2 linked regions of the Alloalcanivorax dieselolei B5 genome follow. Each later gene encodes a partner of the first gene's protein in a complex. Links are inferred from orthologs where the notes say so. Each region holds a gene or a part of one and is shown on either strand. Other genes may lie near its edges.

What was found.
Region 2: the proteins of dnaB (region 1) and dnaG are in contact, whole or in part, in a crystal structure (PDB 2R6A), measured with the Geobacillus stearothermophilus proteins. The link is inferred for Alloalcanivorax dieselolei B5 from one-to-one orthologs. Residues at the interface, in WP_033016901.1 of Geobacillus stearothermophilus: Ser13, Glu15, Ala16, Gln18, Glu91, Leu92, Asp94, Ala95, Val96, Pro97, Thr98, Ala99, Ala100, Asn101, Tyr104, Tyr105, Ile108; in WP_049624496.1 of Geobacillus stearothermophilus: Lys456, Leu457, Leu458, Pro459, Ala460, Asn463, Ala464, Leu467, Leu535, Leu536, Ile537, Ala538, Gln544, Glu545, Asp548, Tyr549, His552.

The regions. Positions count from the first base shown.
Region 1 is NC_018691.1:841,891-845,729, forward strand. Bases 357-3,271 are described here. They hold dnaB (replicative DNA helicase), read left to right. Parts: upstream 357-1,075; coding sequence 1,076-2,467; downstream 2,468-3,271. Other genes in these bases: rpsR (30S ribosomal protein S18), read left to right, coding at 357-394; rplI (50S ribosomal protein L9), read left to right, coding at 410-862; alr (alanine racemase), read left to right, coding at 2,486-3,271. Outside these bases: priB (primosomal replication protein N), read left to right, coding at 1-146; more of rpsR, read left to right, coding at 164-356; more of alr, read left to right, coding at 3,272-3,550; DNA repair protein RadA, read left to right, coding at 3,596-3,839. UniProt on the Escherichia coli protein: The main replicative DNA helicase, it participates in initiation and elongation during chromosome replication. Travels ahead of the DNA replisome, separating dsDNA into templates for DNA synthesis.
Region 2 is NC_018691.1:1,042,577-1,045,481, forward strand. It holds dnaG (DNA primase), read right to left. Parts: upstream 2,461-2,905; coding sequence 541-2,460; downstream 1-540. Other genes in the region: rpoD (RNA polymerase sigma factor RpoD), read right to left, coding at 1-446; B5T_RS04745 (GatB/YqeY domain-containing protein), read right to left, coding at 2,592-2,905. UniProt on the Escherichia coli protein: RNA polymerase that catalyzes the synthesis of short RNA molecules used as primers for DNA polymerase during DNA replication.

The sequences.
Region 1 (3,839 bases):
TCGCCGGCGGCAAGACCGCCCTGGCGAAGCACCTGAAGGAAGGACAACGGGTCAGAGTCGGCGGCTTTCTCAGCCGCGCCGGCTACAAGGGCGAAGCCCGGGACCGTTTGCAGTTGATCGTGGAAACGCTGGAGCCCCTGGACTAGGAATCGAGGAGAAAACCATGGCCCGTTTTTATCGCCGTCGCAAATTCTGCCGCTTCACCGCGGAAGGTGTTGAGTACATTGATTTCAAGGATCTCGACACGCTGAAAGCCTATATCACCGAAACCGGCAAGATCGTGCCCAGCCGCATCACCGGCACCAAAGCACGCTATCAGCGCCAGCTGGCCAGCGCGGTCAAGCAGGCCCGCTTCCTGGCGCTGCTGCCGTACTCCGACAGCCACGACAATTAAGCCGAGGGGACCGTCATGCAAGTGATCCTGCTGGAAACCATCAAGAACCTGGGTGATCTGGGCTCCGTGGTGGACGTTCGCCCCGGCTATGGCCGTAACTTTCTGATCCCGCAAGGCAAGGCGCTGCCGGCCACCAAGGGTAACCTGGCCGAAGTAGAAGCCCGTCGCGCGGAACTGGAAAAACAAGCTTCCGAGCAACTGGCGGCCGCTCAAGAGCGCGCTGACAAGCTGGCCGAAGCGTCCGTGACCATCGGCGCCAAATCCGGTGACGAAGGCAAGCTGTTCGGCTCCGTTGGTACCCGCGACATCGCCGACGCCATCACCGAGCAGACCGGTGTGGAAATGTCCAAGGCCGAAGTGAAGCTCCCGCACGGCGCGCTGCGTCAAACCGGCGAGTACGAAATCGACTTGGCGTTGCACGCCGATGTGACCGTGACCATCAAACTGGCGGTGGTACCGGCCGAGTAATCACGGCCGTTACCCTGCGCCGGTTTGCCCCCTTGGGGGCGCGGTGACACAATCAAGGCACTGTCCGATCATCGGGCGGTGCCTTTTTTGTGGCCGCCGTCCATGGCGGCCACCCTCCGGGCCGTCGCTGTTGCGACGTCAAAAATCGTTCCGGACGATTTTTTGTTATGATCGCCCTCTGATCTTTTTTGCGTGCCACCGAACGGACCCACCATGAACGAGTCTCTTGCGTTGGATGATCATCTTCCCGACAGCCTGCGTATCCCGCCCAATTCCGTGGAAGCGGAACAGGCGGTGCTGGGGGGGCTGTTGCTCAACAACGAAGCCTGGGACGACGTTGCCGAACGGGTCGGCGAGAAGGACTTCTACCGCAAAGAGCATCGGTTGATCTTCCAGGTGATCGGTCAGTTGGTGGAAGAGGAAAAGCCCAGCGATCTGGTTACCGTTTCCCAGGCTCTGACTCACCGTGGCGAGCTGGACGACGTGGGCGGTGCCACCTATCTCTCGGAACTGGCCCGCAATACGCCGAGTACCGCCAATATCAATGCCTATGCCGAGATCGTTCGCGAACGCAGCATTTTGCGGCAGCTGATTCAGGTATCGCACAAGGTGTCGGATCTGGCGTTCAATCCCAAGGGCAAGCCGTCCCTGGAAATCCTCGATACCGCCGAGTCGTCGATTTTCGAAATCGCCGAACAGCAAAAGAAGGGTTCAGGTCCGCAGAACATCAAGTCGGTGTTGAAAAAGGCGGTGGACCGCATTGATGAGCTGTACCGCAACAAGAATTCCCTGACCGGGGTCACCACCGGCTTCGAGGAAATGGACAAGATAACCGCGGGGCTGCAGCCGTCGGATATGGTGGTGGTGGCGGGACGGCCGTCGATGGGGAAAACCACGTTCGCCATGAATCTGTGCGAGAACGTGGCGATCAAGGCCGGTAAGCCAGTGCTGGTGTTCTCCATGGAGATGCCCGCCGACGCCATCGTCATGCGGATGCTGTCTTCCCTGGGCCGCATCAATCAGGGCGCGATCCGTTCCGGGAATCTGGATCAGGACGATTGGCCGCGTATCACCTCGGCGATCCAGATGCTCAGTGAGCAGAAATTCTTTATCGACGATACCGCCGCGCTCAGCCCGCTGGAAATGCGCGCCAGGGCACGCCGGGTGGCGCGGGAATGCGGCGGCGAGATCGGTCTGATCATGGTCGACTATCTGCAATTGATGCAGGTTCCCGGCGCCGACAACCGGGTCAACGAAATCTCCGAGATCTCCCGGAACCTGAAGGGGCTGGCCAAGGAAATGAATTGCCCGGTGCTGGCTCTGTCACAGCTGAACCGGTCGTTGGAACAACGTCCGAACAAAAGGCCTGTGATGTCCGACCTGCGGGAATCCGGGGCGATCGAGCAGGACGCGGACCTGATCATCTTTCTCTATCGCGACGAGGTCTATAACAAGGACACTCCGGAGAAGGGCATCGCTGAAATTATCCTTGGCAAGCACCGGAATGGTCCGATCGGTACGGTTCGGCTGGCGTTTCGCGGGGAATTCCTGCGCTTCGATGATCTGGCGCCGGAGTACTACCAGCAGTATCAGGACAACGAATAACCGGGGCGGGAGAAAACCATGCGCGGTACCCGGTTACAAATACGGCCAACGGCCCTGTCCCATAATGCCGGCGTGGCCCGGACCCTGGCCGACGGCGCCCAGGTGTTCGCCATGATCAAGGCCAATGGCTACGGCCATGGCCTGACGCTGGCCGCCGACGCCATGGCCGGCCAGGTGGACGGCTTGGGTGTGGCATTGATGGACGAGGCCCGGGTGGTGCGTGAACACGGCATCCGCAAGCCTATCCTGGTGGCCGAGGGCTTCTTCGATCAGGACGAGATCGCGGAAGCCGCCCGCCTGGATGTGGAAGTGGTGGTGCACGCCGCCTGGCAGGTGGCCCTGCTGAGCAAACGGCCGGCTCCCCTGGGCGTCTGGCTGAAAATCAATACCGGCATGAATCGGCTGGGCATGCCGCCGGAGCAGGCACGGGAGCAGGCGGCGTTACTGCGGGCCATCCCTGGAGTGCGACTGGCCGGCCTGATGAGTCATTTCGCCTGCGCCGATCAGCAGGATGATCCGCTTAGCGAGCGGCAACTGGCGACGGTGCTGGCGTTATCCGAGGAACTGGGGTTGCCGGTGACCGCCGCCAATTCCGCGGCGTTGATCCGCTACCCGGCGGCGCGCCGGCAGCGGGTCCGTCCCGGCATCATGCTGTATGGCTCGTCGCCGTTCCCATGGCGCTCCGCCAGTGAATTGGGGCTGCGCCCGACCCAGCGTTTCAGTGCCCGTCTGATCGCCGTGAATCCCATTGGCGCCGGCCAGACGGTGGGATACGGCGCCACCTGGCGTGCGCCGGAAAATGGCACCATCGGTGTGGTGGCGGTGGGTTACGGTGACGGCTACCCGCGCCACGCCCCCAACGGTACGCCGGTGGCGGTGAACGGCCGGCGCACCGAACTGGTTGGCCGGGTCTCCATGGACATGATCACGGTGAGACTGGATGGCCTCGAGGCCCGCGTCGGTGACGACGTGGAGCTGTGGGGCGATACCGTTTCCGTGGATGACGTGGCCGTCGCCTGCGGCACCATCAGTTACGAGTTATTCTGTCAGGTCACCGCCCGGCCGGAACGGGTGATCGGCTGACTGCGCGGGGGCGACGCTCCCGGATCCCGGCATCGAGGAGAGTCCGTGGCGAAGAAGAAAACCGCTTTTGTCTGCACTGAATGTGGCGGGGACTTCCCCAAATGGCAGGGACAGTGCCCGGCCTGCGGGCAATGGAACACCCTGCAGGAGTTCGTGGTGGACAGCGCCCCGTTCCGCGCCAGTGGCGGCGCCGGCCGCAGCGGCTTCAGCGGACAGCTGGCGGAAGTGCGCAATCTGGATGAGATCGTTCTTGAGGAAACCCCGCGTATCAGCGCCGGCATGGGCGAAC
Region 2 (2,905 bases), 200 kb from region 1 along the record:
ACCATCTCCACCGCGCCGGGCCAGAAAGCCAGGGCGTGCATGACTTCACGGGTGCCTTCTTCGATGCGCTTGGCGATCTCGATCTCGCCTTCCCGGGTGAGCAGCTCCACGGTGCCCATTTCGCGCATGTACATCCGCACGGGATCAGTGGTGCGGCCCGGCTCGCTCTCCACGGAGGCGAGTACGGCGGCGGCTTCCTCGGCAGCAACCTCGTCGGTGCTGTCGGCGCCTTCACCCATCATGATCTCATCGGCATCCGTGGCTTTTTCCACCACGGTGATGCCCATGTCGTTGATCATCTGGATGATGTCTTCCACCTGGTCCGTGTCGGTGATGGACTCGGGCAGGTGGTCGTTCACTTCGGCGTAGGTCAGGTAGCCCTGTTCCTTGCCCAGCGCGATCAACTGCTTCAGCTGTGACTGCTGTTGCTGCTTTTGAGTCGTCATGCGAAATGCCCGTAGTTGGAAGAGCCGTGGTCCTGGGAAAACGGCGTATTATACGCTGATATGGGGGGTTGAGCCAGTGATCACAAGACCCCCGCTATGGTTCCGCCTGGTGTCCGGCTCGCGCTCTGGCGAGTGCCCGGTGAAGCTCTGAAAGCCGCGCCAGGTCCGGATTGGGGCGGGCTTCCTCGGTTTTCAAAGTCTGTTCCAATGCAAGAGTATGCAGGCGATGCAGGGCGTCGTCCCAGTACCGCCGCGCGGTATCGTCGTCCATGGTTGGCTTCAGCGCCTCACGCAGCAGGCGGGACAGGGACTCGCCTTGTTCCAGTGCCATGATGGCGCCCAACGCCGCCGCTGGGGTGGCATGCTCGCGCACCGCGCCGGCCACCTGCAGCAGCAGGTCGACCCGCGCCAGATCCAATTCCTCGACCCCTTCGGGAAGAGGGCGGTCGCGCACCACCTGGGGGTGGGAGAGCAGCAGCAGGACCAGTCGTTCCACCAGGCCCAGGCCGGGCCGGCGGGCGCGCGATCCCAGGTGCGGGCGGTCCGGGGCAGGGTCCGGTTCGTCCGCCATGGCCGGCGGGAAGTCCGGTGGCGGTGCGTCGTCCCAATCCGGCTGGTCCGCATGGTCCGTATGGCGGGCGGCTCGGGGCGGCGGTGCCGCTGGCCTGGGTGCCGGGGCCGGCCGGGGCGGGGGTTCCGCTGGTGATTCCTGGCGCAGTCGCTCCAGAGAGGAGCGCTCCAGCCGTGTCAGCCGCGCCAGTTCCTCCTCCAGCAGCGCCCGGTAGAACGGCCCCGAGGGCTTGCTCAGGTAAGGGAGCGCCAGCCGCGCCAGGCGTGCCCGGCCGTCCACGGTGTCCAGGTCCAGCCCCTCGGACAGGTGCCGGAACAGATAGCTGGACAGGGTGTCCGCTTTCTCGGTGAGTGCCAGCAGGGTCTCCGGGCCCTGAGCGCGCACCAGGGTGTCCGGGTCCTCGCCGTCGGGCAGGAACAGGAAACGCGCCTGCTTGCCATCGTCCAGGGCCGGCAGGGTGGATTCCAGAGCCCGCCAGGCGGCGCGTCTTCCGGCGTTGTCGCCGTCGAAGCAGAACACCACTTCGTTCACTTGCCGGAACAGGGTCTGGCAGTGCTCCGGGCTGGTGGCGGTGCCGAGGGTCGCCACCACGTTGGGCACACCATGCTGAGCCAGGGCGATCACATCCATGTAACCCTCCACCACGTAAAGACGATCACTGCGGTCGCGGCTGCGACGCCATTCCCACAGCCCGTACAGTTCCCGGCCTTTGTGGAACACCGGGGTTTCCGGGCTGTTCAGGTATTTGGGTTTGCCGTCGCCGAGCACCCGGCCACCGAAGCCGATGGTACGGCCGCGGGCATCCCGGATCGGGAACTGGATCCGGTCGCGGAACTTGTCGTAAACCCGGCCGGTGTCCTCGCGCCGCACCAGCAGGCCGGCAGTGAGTGCTTGCTCCAGCCCGGCCTGGTCCAGTGACAGCCCGGTTATCAGATTGTCAAAGCCGGGCGGGGCGAAGCCGAGACCGTATTGGGCGGCAATCTCGCCGCTGAGCCCCCGGCCTTTCAGGTAAGCCACCGCTTTTTGCCGGTCCGGAGCGCTTTTTAATTGCTGACGATAGTATCGTTCCGCCCGTCCGAGCAAATCGTACAGGGTTTGCAGCCGGCTCCGGCGCGCTTTTTCCTCACGGCTGTCGTGATGCTCTTCACGCGGGATGTCCACACCGGCGCGGCCGGCCAACTGCTCCACCGCCTCGGGGAAGGACAGGTGGTCGTACTCCATGACGAAGCGCAGGGCGTCGCCGGAGGCGCCACAGCCGAAGCAGTAGTAGAATTGCTTGTCCGGGGACACCGTGAACGACGGCGTCTTCTCCTGGTGGAATGGGCAGCACGCGGAATAGTTGCGTCCGGTCTTCTTCAGCGGCACGCGGGCGTCGATCAGCGGCACGATGTCGATTCGCGCGAGAAGATCCTGAATAAAATGTTCGGGAATCAGACCGGCCATGGGAAGAATATTCCGACTCACCCGGGCTGATGGCAAGTCCGGCTAATGAGAGAGTGGTGGTGGAGGCCGGCACACAGCGGCTGATGAGGGCGCCGTCGGGGATGGACGGGAACCGCGTGCCGGGTCCGGAATCAGCCAGTGAGCCTGGCTTTGACCTTGCCGCTAACCGCGCCTATGTCGGCCCGGCCCTGCAGTTTGGGCTTGAGCAAGCCCATGACTTTGCCCATGTCACCCATGCCGGCGGCGCCGGTACTGGTGATGGCCTCGTCGATCAATGCCTCGATTTCGGCATCGCTCAGGGGCTGGGGCAGGAATTCCTGGAGGATCAGAATTTCCGCTTCTTCCACCTCGGCCAGTTCCGGACGGTTGGCGTCACGGTACTGACCGGCGGAATCCTTGCGCTGCTTGACCAGTTTATCGAGCACGGCGAGGGCGCGGGCGTCAT